Regions from separate parts of the Mesorhizobium sp. CCNWLY176 genome, predicted to be linked through region 3. Evidence: riboswitches for the same ligand, from Rfam matches in the RefSeq annotation. Region 3 holds a riboswitch; each other region holds the start of a gene.
The links. A riboswitch is a leader RNA that binds a small molecule or an ion and turns the genes downstream of it on or off. The one in region 3 is predicted to bind cobalamin.
Positions count from the first base shown of each region.

Region 1: it holds a riboswitch for cobalamin, as region 3 does, so the genes downstream of both, WBQ96_RS16795 (aromatic ring-hydroxylating oxygenase subunit alpha) here and WBQ96_RS20275 (class I SAM-dependent methyltransferase) in region 3, are expected to answer to the same signal.
Region 2: it holds a riboswitch for cobalamin, as region 3 does, so the genes downstream of both, WBQ96_RS07430 (CbtB domain-containing protein) here and WBQ96_RS20275 (class I SAM-dependent methyltransferase) in region 3, are expected to answer to the same signal.
Region 4: it holds a riboswitch for cobalamin, as region 3 does, so the genes downstream of both, WBQ96_RS07255 (DUF1636 family protein) here and WBQ96_RS20275 (class I SAM-dependent methyltransferase) in region 3, are expected to answer to the same signal.

Region 1 covers NZ_JBBBDZ010000009.1:174,211-177,999, forward strand. Annotated here, with positions in the region: gene metH (methionine synthase) at 1-1,008, shown strand, start outside; cobalamin riboswitch at 1,084-1,291, shown strand; gene WBQ96_RS16795 (aromatic ring-hydroxylating oxygenase subunit alpha) at 1,416-2,663, shown strand; gene WBQ96_RS16800 (hybrid-cluster NAD(P)-dependent oxidoreductase) at 2,689-3,789, shown strand, end outside.
Region 2 covers NZ_JBBBDZ010000003.1:376,644-380,432, forward strand. Annotated here, with positions in the region: gene WBQ96_RS07420 (MFS transporter) at 1-551, shown strand, start outside; gene WBQ96_RS07425 (aromatic ring-hydroxylating oxygenase subunit alpha) at 520-1,719, opposite strand; cobalamin riboswitch at 1,862-2,055, shown strand; gene WBQ96_RS07430 (CbtB domain-containing protein) at 2,093-2,272, shown strand; gene WBQ96_RS07435 (CbtA family protein) at 2,288-3,049, shown strand; gene cobU (bifunctional adenosylcobinamide kinase/adenosylcobinamide-phosphate guanylyltransferase) at 3,042-3,557, shown strand; gene cobO (cob(I)yrinic acid a,c-diamide adenosyltransferase) at 3,559-3,789, shown strand, end outside.
Region 3 covers NZ_JBBBDZ010000013.1:9,700-13,488, reverse strand. Annotated here, with positions in the region: gene WBQ96_RS20285 (LamB/YcsF family protein) at 1-548, opposite strand, end outside; gene WBQ96_RS20280 (LysR family transcriptional regulator) at 676-1,581, shown strand; cobalamin riboswitch at 2,388-2,580, shown strand; gene WBQ96_RS20275 (class I SAM-dependent methyltransferase) at 2,677-3,486, shown strand; gene WBQ96_RS20270 (ABC transporter substrate-binding protein) at 3,515-3,789, shown strand, end outside.
Region 4 covers NZ_JBBBDZ010000003.1:343,251-347,039, forward strand. Annotated here, with positions in the region: gene cobW (cobalamin biosynthesis protein CobW) at 1-751, opposite strand, end outside; gene WBQ96_RS07255 (DUF1636 family protein) at 748-1,182, opposite strand; cobalamin riboswitch at 1,213-1,418, opposite strand; gene WBQ96_RS07260 (winged helix-turn-helix domain-containing protein) at 1,448-2,647, opposite strand; gene WBQ96_RS07265 (NADH-quinone oxidoreductase subunit A) at 2,994-3,359, shown strand; gene WBQ96_RS07270 (NuoB/complex I 20 kDa subunit family protein) at 3,350-3,789, shown strand, end outside.

The DNA of each region.
Region 1 (3,789 bases), on a different contig from region 3:
CAGCGCCTGCCGCTGGCCAAGGCGCGCGCCAACGCCCACAGGATCGACTGGACGGCCTACCAGCCGCCAAAGCCGTCCTTCCTCGGAACGCGCACCTTCGAGAGCTGGGACCTTGCCGAACTCGCGCGCTACATCGACTGGACGCCCTTCTTCCAGACCTGGGAGCTGAAGGGCCGCTATCCGAAAATCCTCGAGGATGAAAAGCAGGGACCGGCCGCGCGCCAGCTGTTTGAGGATGCGCAGGCGATGCTGAAGAAGATCATCGCCGAAAAATGGTTCGCGCCGAAAGGCGTCATCGGCTTCTGGCCGGCCAATGCCGTCGGCGACGATGTCCGGCTCTACACGGACGAGGGCAGGGGGCAGGAACTCGCTACCTTCTTCACGCTGCGCCAGCAACTAGCCAAGCGCGACGGCCGCCCGAACGTCGCGCTGTCGGATTTCGTCGCACCCGCGGACAGCGGCAAGCCGGACTATATCGGCGGCTTCGTGGTTACGGCCGGGATCGAGGAAGTCGCGATCGCCGAGCGTTTCGAACGCGCCAATGACGATTACAACTCGATCCTCGTCAAGGCGCTGGCAGACCGCTTCGCCGAAGCCTTTGCCGAGCGCATGCACGAGAAGGTTCGCAAGGAATTCTGGGGCTATGCGCCGAATGAGGCCCTCGCGCCGGACGAGTTGATCGGCGAGCCGTATCAGGGCATCCGTCCTGCGCCCGGCTATCCCGCCCAGCCCGACCACACCGAGAAGGTGACGCTATTCAGACTGCTGGATGCCGAGCGCAATTCGGGCGTCAGCCTGACCGAAAGCATGGCCATGTGGCCCGGCTCGTCCGTCTCGGGCATGTACCTCTCGCACCCCGAAAGCTACTATTTCGGCGTCGCCAAGGTCGAGCGCGATCAGGTCGAGGATTATGCAGCCCGCAAGGATATGGCGGTGATCGATGTCGAGCGCTGGCTCGGGCCGATCCTTAATTACGTGCCGGTCCCGCATGCCGAGGCGGCGGAATAGCGGCGGATTTTTCCGCTGTCGCCTTTGCGCTTGGGCCATGTCGCTTTCGTATCGCCGCGCGCGCGGATTCGGTGATTATATCGGGGCACTTGAGGTGCTGGTTCGCTTGAGGGCGGACCGGAGAATTGGGAAGCCGGTTCAATGCCGGCGCTGCCCCCGCAACGGTGGTGGAGAATGTCGCGATGGGAGACCACTGGGCCGCAAATGGCTTGGGAAGGTGTTCGTGACGGGTCCTGCAGGACCGCTCCAGAGCCCGGAAACCAGCCTTGAGTGTTGTAAATTCGACTGATCGCGGTGGGCGATCAAGCGGCGGATTTTTGCGCGGACAGGCTCCAGCGGGCGTTGCCGTGCAATCGTTCTCCCCTGAAATCACCACCAGTTCAGTCCTTGGATAGCGAGGACAGGACATGGATGCGCGCAATGAGATGCTGCGGCAGTTACGCAACCGCCGCGAGGGCTTCAGCCTCGAGCAGGCTTTCTATATCGATCCGGACTATTTCAAGCTGGATCTCGACCTGATCTGGTACCGCGACTGGCTGTTCCTCGGCCATGATTGCGAACTGCCGAAGCCCGGCAGCTACATCACCGCGCAGATCGGCGATTATCCCGTGCTGGTCGTGCGCGACCAGAAGGGCGACATCCGCGCCTTCCACAATTCCTGCCGCCATCGCGGCTCGCGCGTCTGCACCGCGGAAAAGGGCACGACAGCCAAGCTCGTCTGCCCCTATCACCAGTGGACCTACGAGCTCGACGGCCGCCTGCTGTTTGCGCGCCAGATGGCCGAAGGCTTCGACAAGAACCAGTTCGGGCTGAAGCCTGTCGCCTGCGAAAGCGTTGGCGGCTATATCTTCATCTGCCTCGCCAAGGAGCCGGCGGACTTTGCGCCGATGCGGGCGCTGGTCGAGCCCTATCTCCTGCCGCACCGCCTGCGCGACGCAAAGGTCGCTTTTGAGAGCACCATCGTCGAGAAGGGCAACTGGAAGCTGGTCTGGGAAAACAACCGCGAGTGCTATCACTGCGCGGCGAACCATCCCGAACTGTGCAAGACCTTCCCGGAAGCCCCGACCGTCACCGGCGTCAACGGCGCCGAGAGCGACCCCGAAATGCTTGCCCATTGGGCGAAGTGCGAGGCTGTCGGCCTGCCGAGCAAATTCCGTATCGATGCCGGTGGCCAGTACCGCGCCACGCGTGCGCCGCTGCTGCGCGATGCCGTCAGCTACACGATGTCTGGCAAGCGGGCGGTGAAGAAGAACCTGTCCGATATAGTCACTGCCGACAAGATCGGCGCGCTGCTGCTCTATCACTACCCGACCACATGGAACCACGTGCTCGGCGACCACGCCGTTACCTTCCGCGTGCTACCCATCTCGGCGACAGAGACGGCCGTCACCACCAAATGGCTGGTCCACAAGGATGCGGTCGAAGGCGTCGACTACGACCTCGCCGAACTCACCCATGTCTGGACCGAAACCAACGACCAGGACCGCCGGATCGTCGAGGAGAACGCCTTCGGCATCAAATCGCCGGCCTATGAGCCCGGTCCCTATTCGGAAGAGCATGAGGGCGGCGTGATGCAGTTCGTCGAATGGTACTGCAACTTCATCGAACCGCGCCTGACGGACGGCGAAAAGCCGGCGCTGAGAAGCGTGGCTTAAGGCGGGAAGCAGACGGATGAACGCGATGACGGAACTTTCCCTTTATCGGCATCTGGACGAGATGGTGCCGTGGAACGACCGGCTGCAGGTGCTGGAATGCATCGGCGTGATCGACGAGGCATCGGAGGTGAAGACCTTCATTTTCCGCTCCGACAACCAAACCTGGTTCCGCTACCAGCCGGGCCAGTTCGTGACGCTGGAGTTGCCGCTGGAAGACGGTCCGCTGATGCGCACCTATACGCTGTCCTCCAGCCCGTCGCGGCCCTTCTCAATCGCGGTGACGGTCAAGGCACAGGCCGGCAGCGTCGGCACGCGCTGGATGTTCGACAATCTGGTGCCGGGCACGCACATCAAGGCTTACGGCCCCGCTGGCGATTTCTCGCATCACAATCATCCGTCGGCGAAATACCTGTTCGTCTCGGCTGGTTCCGGTGTCACGCCGATGATGTCGATGCTGCGCTGGCTGAACGACTGCGCACCATGGACCGACGTCGCCTTCGTCAACTGCGCGCGCCGGCCCGAAGAGATCATCTTCCGCAAGGAACTGGAACTGCTCGGCAGCCGCATGCCCGGCCTGTCGCTCGGCTTCCTCATAGAGGAGCGCTCGAACCGAGAAGTCTGGAGCGGCCACATGGGCCGCATCGACGCGGTGCGCCTGCCGCTTCTGGCGCCCGATTTCCGCGACCGCGAAGTCTTCTGCTGCGGCCCAGACCCGTTCATGCGCGCGGTGCGCCAGATGCTCGAGGCCGCCGGCTTCGACATGGCGCATTATCATCAGGAAAGCTTTGGCGCGCCTCCGGTCGAAGTCGTTCCGGCGCCCTTTTCCGACGCATCTTCGACCACCGGCGACGCCGCGCCTGTCGAGCAGATCACGCCGATCCGCTTTGCGCTCTCGGATGTCGATGCCGATTGCGTCTCCGGCCAGACCGTACTCCAGACCGCCCGCGCCTCGGGCGTGCGTATTTCAGCTGCTTGCGAATTCGGCCTGTGCGGCACCTGCAAGATCAAGAAGGTCTCGGGCGAGGTCGAGATGAGCCACAATGGCGGCATCCTCGACCACGAGATCGAGGACGGCTTTATCCTCGCCTGCTGCTCGAAGCCGCTCGGTGCGCTGACGGTCGAGGCC
Region 2 (3,789 bases), on a different contig from region 3:
CCCAGCCACGGCTGCGGCTGGCCTGGGTGATAGCCTTCGGCCGCTCGTGCTTCTGGACGACGTTCTTCGTCTATGGGCCGATCCTGATGGTGGTGACGGGGCAGGGCGAGTTGGCCGGCGGCCTTCTGGTTTCGGCAGGCAACGCCCTTCTGTTCGCGGCCATCTACTGGGGCAAGGCAGGCCGGCGCTTCGGCGCGCGGAACATCATGGCGTTTGCCTTCTTCGGCATGAGCACGGCGCTGTTGCTGGCGGGGCTTGGCGGCGAGCGACTGCCGCTGGCGACGGGCGTCTTCCTGCTTTTCGGCGCACTGTTTGCGGTGGCGCTCGATGCGCTCGGCTCCACGGCCTTCATGCGCGCGGTGCGCATTCATGAGCGGCCGCAGATGACTGCCGTCTATCGCACCTATCTCGACCTGTCGGAGCTTTTGCCGCCGCTGGTCTATTCGGTGGTGCTTGCCTTCTTCGGGCTCGGCGCGGTGTTCGTCACGCTCGGCGTCTTCACGACAGTCTGCGGCTTGATCACCTGGCGCTATCTGCCGAAGTCGATGTGAGCGCCTGCGCGTGCTGGCCGCGCACCCATTGGTGGAAGCGCTGAAGCTCATATTCCTCCGGCATCAGCACGCCGGTCTCGTGGCGCAGCGAATGCAGGCCCTTCTGGTTGATCTCGCAGATGGCCGCGTCCTCTTCCAGAACCTGGATGCCGAACTTGACGATGTTTTCGAGGTCGGTCCCGCCTGAACTCAGCGCCTCCGGCAGAAACAGCCATTCGGCGACAAGCTCCGTCTGTTCCGGCCCCAACGGCACCAGCTGCACGGTGCGGACATAATCGACATGGCCGACGACGAACATCGACGGCAGATGCGCGGCATAGGTCTGGCCGGCAGCGCGCTCGGCCTCTGTCAGGTCTGGAAAAGCCGGGCCATGAACGCGCCCGTCCTCAGACCACGTCTCGGCACCGGCGCGCAGGCCGCCCGAATATTCGGGCGCATCATTGTCGGCATGAAGCGCCCAATCCGGGTCGTCGTGACGCGCCATCAGGCCGCGGCCATAGATCGGCACGAGATGCGACAGGGATTTATGGACGCCCGGGCAATGCAGGCACTCGTTGAAGTTTTCCCAAAAAATTTTCCAGTTGCAGTTCATAACCTTGCGAAAGGCGTGCCCGGTGACGAGGTCTTCCAGCGGCCAGTTGGTCAGGTCGGCGGAGCCGGCATCGAAAACATCTGCAGCCGAGCCCTGTGCATCTTCAGCCAGGTTGACGAAGACGAAACCACGCCAGACCGACAGCGCCACCGGATAGAGCGGGTAGTCGGCCTTGTTGAAGCCTTCGGGCAACGATTTCGACGGCACGCGCACGAGGTCGCCGCGCAGCGAATAGGACCACGCATGATAGGGGCAGGTGAGCAGCCGGGTCTTCAGTCTGCCTTCGCCTTCGCGGCAAAGCTGCGAGCCGCGATGGCGACATGTGTTGTGGAAAGCGCGCAGCACGCCGGTCTCGTCGCGAATGATCAGGATTTCCTGCGTGCCGAGTTTGAAGACGCGATAGGCTAGCGGTTGGTCTAGATCGGCCACACGGCAGGCCATGATCCAGTTTCGATACCAGATCGCGTCGAGATCGCGCTGGTATTCGGCGTCGCTCCAATAGGCGCGGGACGGAAGCGTCACCTCCGCCATTCGAAGGCCGTTATAGGCGTTGCCTTCCGCCGTGCCCGCCGTCATGGCGCGATCCCTCCAGACCGGAGCAGCGGATACCTGTGCGAAATAATTGTCAATTGCGGCGGTTATCGTCGCTAGCGCGTTTGCGACTTTTCCGGCGTGCAAAGGGCGGGAAATTGGTTTGCCGGGCGGCGGGTTTGTCCTTATAGTCGCCGCTGTCGTCGGTTCCGTGAGGAATCAATAGGGAATGCGGTGCGGGCAAAATCTGCCCAAAGCCGCGGCTGCCCCCGCAACTGTACGCGGCGAGCTCTCCCCAGATGCCACTGAGAGTTTTCTCGGGAAGGCGGGGAAGGGCGTCGACCCGCAAGCCAGGAGACCTGCCGACGACGTCGGAAACTCTAGGTGCCCTCGGGTGGAGGGTGAAAGGAATTTGGAAATGAACACGGTTTCTTCGTCGCTCGGCGCAACGGCAGGCTCAGTCACGCGCTCGATGCAGTTGGCAATGGCCGGTCTGCTCGGCCTCTTCGTTATCGGCTTCGTCGGCTTCTCGCATATGGAAGTCGTCCATAATGCCGGCCACGACTATCGCCACTCGATGGCGTTTCCCTGCCACTAACGAAGGACCGCTCCCATGACATTGTTTCGTAACGTCGTGTTCATCGCGGCGATCGCAGGGCTATTGTCCGGCATCGTCATGACGGCCATGCAGACCTATGCGACCGTTCCGCTGATCCTCAAGGCGGAAACCTTCGAGAATGCCGAGGGTGGCCACGAGCATGCCGCGCCGGCAACCAATAGTGCACAAACTGCCGCTCCGGCGGCTGAGGCCGCAGCACCCGCGCATGAGCATGAGGAAGAAGGTTGGGCGCCGGCGGACGGTTTTGAGCGCTTTGCCTTCACGGCACTCGCCAATATCGTCACCGGTATCGGCTTCGCGCTGGTTCTGGTCGCCGTTTCGGAACTCGCCGGCGGCATCGCCAACTGGCGCCAGGGCATTTTCTGGGGCTTTGCCGGCTTTGCCGTATTCACGCTGGCACCGGGCCTCGGCCTGCCGCCGGAACTGCCTGCCATGCCTGCGGCCGATCTTGCCGCCCGTCAGGTCTGGTGGATCGGCACGGTGGTTGCCACAGCTGCCGGCCTTGGCCTGATCGCCTTCCGCTCGTCGCTGGTGTTTTCGCTGATCGGCGTTGCGCTGATGGTCGCGCCGCACCTTCTGGGCGCGCCGCAGCCGGCAAGCCACGAATCGCCGATCCCGCCGGATCTGCATCATCAGTTCGTCGTCGCCGTAACCGTGACGAACCTGATCTTCTGGGTCGTTCTGGGTGCTGCCGTAGGCGTCATTCGCGGACGTTTCACCGGAACGGCGACAAGCCTGCGCGACAGCTTTGCCTGACGCCACTTCGCTAACCTTCCTGCTCGGCGGTGCGCGCTCCGGCAAGAGCGCGCATGCCGAGCGGTTGGCCACCGCATTCCCTGCGCCCTGGACCTATATCGCCACGGCGCAGGCCTTTGATGACGAGATGGTGGAACGCATCGCGCTGCATCGCGACCGCCGCGCCGAGGGCTGGCAGACGATTGATGTGCCGCTCGATCTTGCCGACGCCATAACCGGGGTTCCGGATGGGCAGCCCTTGCTGGTCGATTGCCTGACGCTCTGGCTTTCCAATCATTTGCTGGTCGATCATGATCTGGAACGCGAAAGCGAACGGCTGGAGGCGGTTCTGGCCAAGCCGCGCGGTCCGTGGTTCGTCGTCGCCAACGAGGTCGGGCTTGGCATCGTACCGGACAACGCCCTGGCGCGGAAATTCCGCGATGCCGCCGGCCGGCTCAATCAGAGGATCGCTGCCCGCGCCGACCGCGTGTTGTTCATGGTCGCGGGTCTGCCGATGCAGGTGAAATGAGATGAAAGAAATCGACGAAAAGGAAGCCGGGCGCCATAAGGCCAAGATGGCCAAGCGCAAGGCGGTGCAGGACGCCGAGGTGGCCGAAAAGACGGTCACCGAGAAGGGGCTGCTCATCGTCAACACCGGCCCCGGCAAAGGCAAGACGACGGCCGCCTTCGGGCTTGCTTTGCGCATGCTCGGCTACGGCAAGCGCGTCGGCGTGGTGCAGTTCGTCAAGGGCGCCTGGCAC
Region 3 (3,789 bases):
TTGGCGTCATGCACTCGCGTCACGATGAGCTTGCCGGAAGCGTCATAGTCCAGATCGGCGTAGAACTCGGCGACGAATGGAATGCCGCGTTCTTGATAGACCTTCTCGTGCAGGGTTCCGGTCATGCCGAAGAGCGGCACACCGAAGATTTCGGCAGCGTCGCACACACCATGCGCAACGGCTTCCTGTTGCGTCGCCATGAAATACAGGCTGCCATGCGGCTTGATGTGGTGGAGTTCCACGCCCTCTGCCTTAAGGAAGCCCATGAGCGCTCCCACCTGGTAGACGACGCTGTTCCTCACTTCGTCGCGCGTCATGCGCATCTCGCGTCGGCCAAAACCCTGGAGGTCGGGCAAGCCTGGATGAGCGCCAACCTTGACGCCGTTGGCTTTTGCGCGAAGCACGGTCGATTGAATGTGATCCGGATCGGAAGCGTGAAAACCACAGGCGACATTGGCGACGTCGATGAGCGGCATCATGCCGGCATCATCGCCCATCTTATACAGGCCAAAGCTTTCGCCCATGTCACAGTTCAGTGTGACAGTCATCGTGTTGTTACCCCTGGAAGCTGCCATCTTTTGTGGCGTTGCAGCATTTTGTACGCAACGCGGGAGACTTGTGAAATAGTAGTTTTTTGATTGTCATATCAAAAAAACAGATATCCGAGCCAAGAACATGACCATCACATTGAAACAACTCGATTATTTCATTGCTACGGCGGAAACCGGCCAGGTCAGCCACGCTGCGGCCGAGCTGAATCTCTCGCAGTCGGCAGTCACCGCCGCCATCAAGGGGCTGGAGGCGGACCTGGCGGTAAAGCTTTTTGAACGCACCCACACCGGCGTCAGACTGACTATGGAGGGGTCGCGATTTCTGGAACATGCGCGGGTCATAACCGGCGCGGTCGCCGCCGCGGTGCGGAGCCCGCTGCGTGAAAAGAGCGGGCTGTCCGGCAAGCTCCGCCTGGGCATGACCTATACGGTCGTCGGCTACTACATGTCGCGGCACTATGCGCGTTTTCGCAAAACCTATCCGCAAATCGACGTCGAGCTGCTCGAGCTTCCGAGAGAGGAGCTCGAGCAGGGCTTGCTGCGGGGGGAGATCGACATGGCGGTCATGCTGGTCTCCAACCTGGCGCATACCGACGACCTCGTCCAGGAAGTGCTGATGCGCTCAAACCGCCGGCTGTGGCTTTCAGCCGATCATCACCTGCTCGGCCGAAAGGACATTACCCTCGCCGATGTCGCGGCCGAGGACTACATCATGCTGACCGTCGACGAAGCACGCAAGACCGCGTCTCGCTATTGGGACAACGCAGGCCTCACACCCAAAACCGTTCTGACGACAAGTTCGGTGGAGGCCGTGCGCTCCCTTGTGGCTGCGGGAATAGGCGTTACCGTGCTGTCAGACATGGTTTACAGGCCATGGTCGCTCGAGGGACAGCGGATCGAGGTTCGCGGCCTCGTCGAGCCGATCCCCAGCATGGATGTCGGCCTGGCATGGTCGCGCAACCGGCCCATCGGCCCTGCCGGCGCCACCTTCCGCGCCTTCATGTCCGTGACGATGGGCGGCGGTGGATGACTGCCGCCCATCCTCTCAAAATCACCGATATCGACGGCGAAAAGTTTCTACAGTGATCTACGCTAGGTCTCACCCCGGTTCACATGTAAATCTGCCGTCGCTGCAGCATTCGACTGGAGCAGCAAGTAGCAAAGGTTAACTATCTCAAACCGTAGGCGAAAGCGCTCCACTATCAACCGCACTTCGGCCGCGCGTTCTGCTTCTATGCAGGAGGAAAATTTTTGGGGAACCAAACAAGGCGGGAGGGGTTTTGGCGGCAGAGCGTCGATAAAGTATCGGAACTGCCTTGGCCGGCTTGCAATCCGGCATGGAGTGGACTGTCATCTTTCCTCGCAGCGCTCGATCGAACTGAAGCCCTGGCGGAAAGGATGACATTTCACGGATTTTCTCAGTGCCGCTTATGCGGTTGAAAAAACGGCAGCGTCGAGTACGAGTTAGAAGGATGGCATTGGCCGGAAGGCTGTCGCCATTACATCGCGACTCACACGGTAAGGCCTAGTCCCGAGTTCGAACAATTCATTAGGTCTCGCTTCGCGTGAAGGGCCAATATGGCAGGAAGCGACCCCTCCTAGCCGTTTAGGCGGCGGCCAATCAGCGTCTTGAGCGGGGCGCGTCGCCGCCCGGCAGCTTGGGGGTCGGCACCAAACTGGTCGCTGTCGAACAGCTTCTACCGTAAAACTGCCTTTTAGCGATCTCCCAGGTTCATTCGAACAGCTGCCACTTTGTTGCTCATGATTAGCAACTCGATTTCAGGCAGCGTTCGACAGAATCTTCAGCCCTATATCTTGTGTATCGACGATGCTTTGGCTAACCCATTCTTTGATGGTGCCTCTCTTGCGAGAGGTTAAAAGGGAATGCGGTGTGGACGGTATCGTCCAAAGCCGCGGCTGCCCCCGCAACTGTAAGCGGTATGAGCCTGACATATGCCACTGGGTGATCCCGGGAAGGCGTCAGGCATTCTCCGCGAGCCAGGAAACCTGCCATCGAAACCATGGACTGTCGCCGGGCGGGGTGTCTCGGAGGCTTCGGCTTGGCCTCCCACGGCGAAGCGGTCCCAGGCGCACCCCGCTCGTAAAAGGCTCGGCCGGGTCCGCCATGCACGACGTTCCATATCTCCACACGACGCACGTGCGCTCGAACTTCGATGTGAAGGAGCAGATTCGCGAATACTGGTCGCGTCGCTCGGAAACGTTCGATCAATCTCCCGCCCACGGGATCCATTCCAAGCGCGAACTGGCGACCTGGAAACGGTTGATCGGCGACAGCGCCGAGGGTATCGGCGGCGGCCGCGTTCTGGAGCTGGCGAGCGGGACCGGCGAATTCACACGCGTGCTGCGGGCGCTTGGTTGCGAGGTGGAAGGTCTCGATCTTTCCGAGGCGATGATTGAGCGAGCCAGCAGGAAGCATGGCAATGATGTCAGGTTCTATCTCGGCGATGCCGAGAACGCGATGCTTCCGGACGGGCGCTATGACGCGGTCGTCTGCAGGCATCTCATCTGGACCCTGCTGGCTCCAGAAGACGCGTTCCGCGACTGGCTGCGTGTCCTGAAACCCGGCGGGCACCTCGTGATCATCGACGGCAACTGGCAGCACCAGGCACTTGTCGCGAAGGTAGCGGCTCGGGTCGCAAAGATATGGGACCGCATCTCACCGCGCGCAGTCCTCTATGACGCGGTCGCGCACCGCCTGATCCAGGATCAGCTCTATTTCCGGGAAGGACTGCTCCCAGACCGACTTACCGGGATGCTGCGCGACGCCGGCTTCACCGACGTTCACACACAGTCCGCTCCAGGGGGTCCTGGCGTCCCAGCTTCGTGCAGCCGGCTGTGGCGCGACCGTCTTGGCCTTCTGCAGTCGCTCGGCCGGTCCTTCATCATGACTGCACGTCGCCCATCCGAAACCTGAGCCCCATTGAACACATCCAGAGGATTTCATGACCGATATTTCCCGCAGAACAGTCTTGCTTGGCAGCGGCACGCTTGCCGCCCTTCTTGCCGCGCCGCGTTGGCTTGAAGCACAGGAAAACGCACCGAAGAGCATTCGCGCGATCCAGCCTTGGGAGTTCAAGAGCATTCAACCCGCCGAGAGCGGCTTCGTCCTCAACCGCGCAAGCATCGTCGAAGGATTGACTGCGCTTCAGCCCGACGGCAGCGTCGTGCCCTGCCTTGCCGCGAGTTGGACCGCCTCCGACGATGCCAAAGAATGGCG
Region 4 (3,789 bases), on a different contig from region 3:
GCTCATGATCGAGTTCGCCGTCGTGATGGGTCTTGCGGTTTTCGATGTCGTCCTCGACGGCCAAACCGAGGCCGAGCAGCACCGACGGATCGACCTTGCCCTGCGCGGTCGGGACGATTTTCACGGCGCGCGACAGATGCTCGCTGATGATGGCGTTGGCGCGGGCGCTGCCGGCTGCGTCGAGCAGATCGCTCTTGGAGAGAATAATGAGATCCGCGCAGGCGACCTGATCCTCGAACACTTCCTCGACCGGATCGTCATGATCGAGCGAATCGTCTTCCTGGCGCTGCGCCTGCAGCGCGTCGAGGTCGGATGCGACCTTGCCTGCGGCCAGTGCCGGGCCATCCACCACGGCGACGACGCCGTCCACCGTCACGCGGCTCTTCACGCTCGGCCACTGGAAGGCCTGCACCAGCGGCTTGGGCAGCGCGAGGCCGGAGGTCTCGATGATGATATGATCGACCTTCGGCTCCAGCGCCAGGATCTGGTCAAGCGCCGGCACGAAATCGTCGGCGACGGTGCAACAGAGGCAGCCATTGGCCAGTTCGACGATGTTTTCCTCCGGGCAGGCATCGACGCCGCAGCCTTTCAGGATCTCGCCGTCGATGCCGATATCGCCAAATTCGTTGACGATAAGGGCCAGCCGGCGGCCGTTGGCGTTTTCCAGGATATGGCGGATCAGCGTGGTCTTGCCGGCGCCGAGAAAGCCGGTGACGACGGTGCAGGGGACGCGGGTGGCGGAGGCAGTCATGAATTGTCCTTCAGGAAATCGAGGGGAGGGATGCGCGCGACGAGGCCGCGCTTGAGGCTGTCGGGGCGGCCGCGCCAAGGCAGGATGCCGTCGGTCGAGGTCGCGAAAAGCTTTGCGCCGGTGATCAGGTCGGGCCCGCTTTCGGTCGTCAGGTCGCCGAAGACGTAGCTCCAGGAGCCGTCGCGCAGAAGGGCAGCGCTCAGGCGGCGCTTGCAGTTGCCGAGGCATTCGACCTGTTTGACGGGGATGTTTTCAGCTTCGGCGGCGCGAATCGCGCCTTGTGCCAGATACTCGCCGGCGCGGGGCCGCGCGTCGGAGCCGTTTTCGTCGCGGCAGGACGAACAGACGAGAATCGTTACGCCGGGCGCGCCCAAATCATGGGCGTCCTCGGCCAGCTCAGTTTGATTGCCGTTGGCTTTCACCAGAATCATGCTCCTTGCCCGGGACACCCGCCAGGCGGTCGGATTTTTCGTCTGACGGCAGGTCTCCTGGCTCGCGGGTCGTTGCTTCATGCCGCCTTCCCGGGAAAAATCCCAGTGGCTGTCGGCCTTCGGCTATCCGCTTACAGTTGCGGGGACAGCTGCGGACTTGGGCTCATTGGCCCGGCACCGCATTCCCTCTTAGCCCCTCCCTTTGCGGAGAGGGGACCGTCGCGGGCGAATTTAGGCGGTGGTGCCTTGCGCTGTCAACGCGTGGTTACGACGCGATTATGTCGGCCAACGCCGGTGCGAGGTCTCCCGCCGGAGAAATCTCGATGCGATCGAGTTCGAGCCAGGACATCATCAGGCGCAGTTCTTCGATGAGGGCGGCTGCCGTGTGGTCCGGTGCGCCCGGTTCGGCATAGGCGGCCAGCACGCGCAGGACGCCTGCCGGGCGATCGGCCTTTACGTCGATGCGTGCGACAATCGTGTCGCCGAGCAGGAAAGGCAGGACGTAGTAGCCATATTGCCGCTTTTCGGCCGGCGTGTAGATCTCGATGCGGTAGCGGAAGTTGAACAGGCGTTCCGTGCGGGCGCGTTCCCAGACCAGTGGGTCGAAGGGGGCGAGGAGGGCGCGGGCCTCGACCTTGCGTGGAATGCGCGCGCCTGCGTGTAGCCAGGCCTGATGGGTCCAGCCCTTAACTTTAACAGGCAGAAGCTCGCCCGATTCAACCAGTTCCTCGATGCGGCCCCTCATGTCGGCGGGCGAGAGGCGGAAATAGTCGCGCAGGTCGCTGTAGGTGGCGATGCCAAGCGCGCGGGCCGAAATGCGCAGCAAGTCGCGATGCGCGTCGGGAGCCGAAGGAACCGGGGCATTATATATGGAGGCGGGCAAAACACGCTCGGGCAGGTCATAAAGACGCTCGAAGCCACGGCGCGAAGATGTTGTGATCCGGCCGGCCCAGAACAGCCATTCGAAGGCGTGTTTCTCGTCGCTCCAGCCCCACCAGCCGCCGGAACCCTTGGCGCCATCGATGTCGGAAGCCGCGATCGGGCCGCGGTTACTGACTTCCTGATAAATCTCGTTGATCAGGCCTTCGTTCTGCCGCGCCCATTTTGCCAGCCCGGTGTACATTTCCTCGTGCTGGCCGGCGCGTTCCATGCGCCAGCGCATGAGGGGATAGGTTTCGACCGGCAGGAACGACGCTTCATGCGCCCAGTATTCAAAGAGCGCACGTTTTCGTGATGTGGCAGCGTTGTCGAGTAACGCGCGGGGGTAGGGGCCAAGCCGCGAAAACAGCGGCATGTAATGCGCCCGCACCACCGCACTGACGGAATCGATCTGCAATAAACCAATGCGCGAAAGCACCTTGTTGAGATGTCGCCGGTCGATGGCGCCCGTCGGTCGCGGATCGGCAAAGCCCTGCGCGGCAAGCGCTATGCGCCGCGCCATGGAAAGCGGGATCGTTCCCTTCATTCTTCGATGGCCCGGGTGTTCATCATCAAGGTCTCTCCGCATCAGCCGGAATCGAAATGTGGACTTCAGCCTAGCAGGACTGCGACGGGAATTGTGTCAGGATAAAAAGTGGAGTAAAAAGGTAAGGAAATCAAATGCGCCTTGTGCAACGCAAATCGCTGGAAAGCGATTGGCGCAGCCGTGCTTTCGCCAAGGTTTGACTTGCTTCCCCCGATTGCCTGCGCTAACCCTCGCCGCGTTGCAGCATAGTGTCTTGCCGCGGCCTTCATAGGCAATCTGTCGCGGTATGGCGGTTCGACTCAATGCTATAATTCAGGCCGATCGGCCACCAACGGAAAGTCGGAGCATGAGCGCGCTCTTAAGTTCATATCTTCCCATCGTCATTTTCATCGGCGTGGCCCTCGTGGTCGGGCTGGCGTTGATTGCAGCGCCCTTCCTTGTGGCCTATCGCAATCCGGACCCGGAAAAGCTGTCGGCCTATGAGTGTGGCTTCAATTCGTTCGACGATGCGCGCATGAAGTTCGACATCCGCTTTTATCTGGTTTCCATTCTCTTCATCATCTTCGATCTGGAAGTGGCCTTCCTCTTCCCCTGGGCGGTTTCGTTCGGCGAGATCGGCATGCTCGGCTTCTGGTCGATGATGGTCTTCCTGGCGGTTCTGACCATCGGCTTCATCTACGAATGGAAAAAAGGAGCGCTGGAATGGGATTGAACGATATGTCTCCCACAATGGTCGCTGCCAAGCCGAAAGGCATTCTCGATCCGAATACCGGCAAGCCGATCGGCGCCGATGATCCGTTTGTGATGGACATCAACAACGAGCTTTCCGACAAGGGCTTTGTCGTCACCTCGTCGGAGGCGCTGATCACCTGGGCGCGCACGGGCTCGCTGATGTGGATGACCTTCGGGCTCGCCTGCTGCGCGGTCGAGATGATTCATCTTTCCATGCCGCGCTATGACGCCGAGCGCTTCGGTTTCGCGCCGCGAGCTTCTCCGCGCCAGTCGGACGTGATGATCGTTGCTGGCACGCTGACCAACAAGATGGCTCCCGCGCTGCGCAAGGTCTACGACCAGATGCCGGAGCCGCGCTATGTCATCTCCATGGGCTCCTGTGCCAATGGCGGCGGCTATTACCACTATTC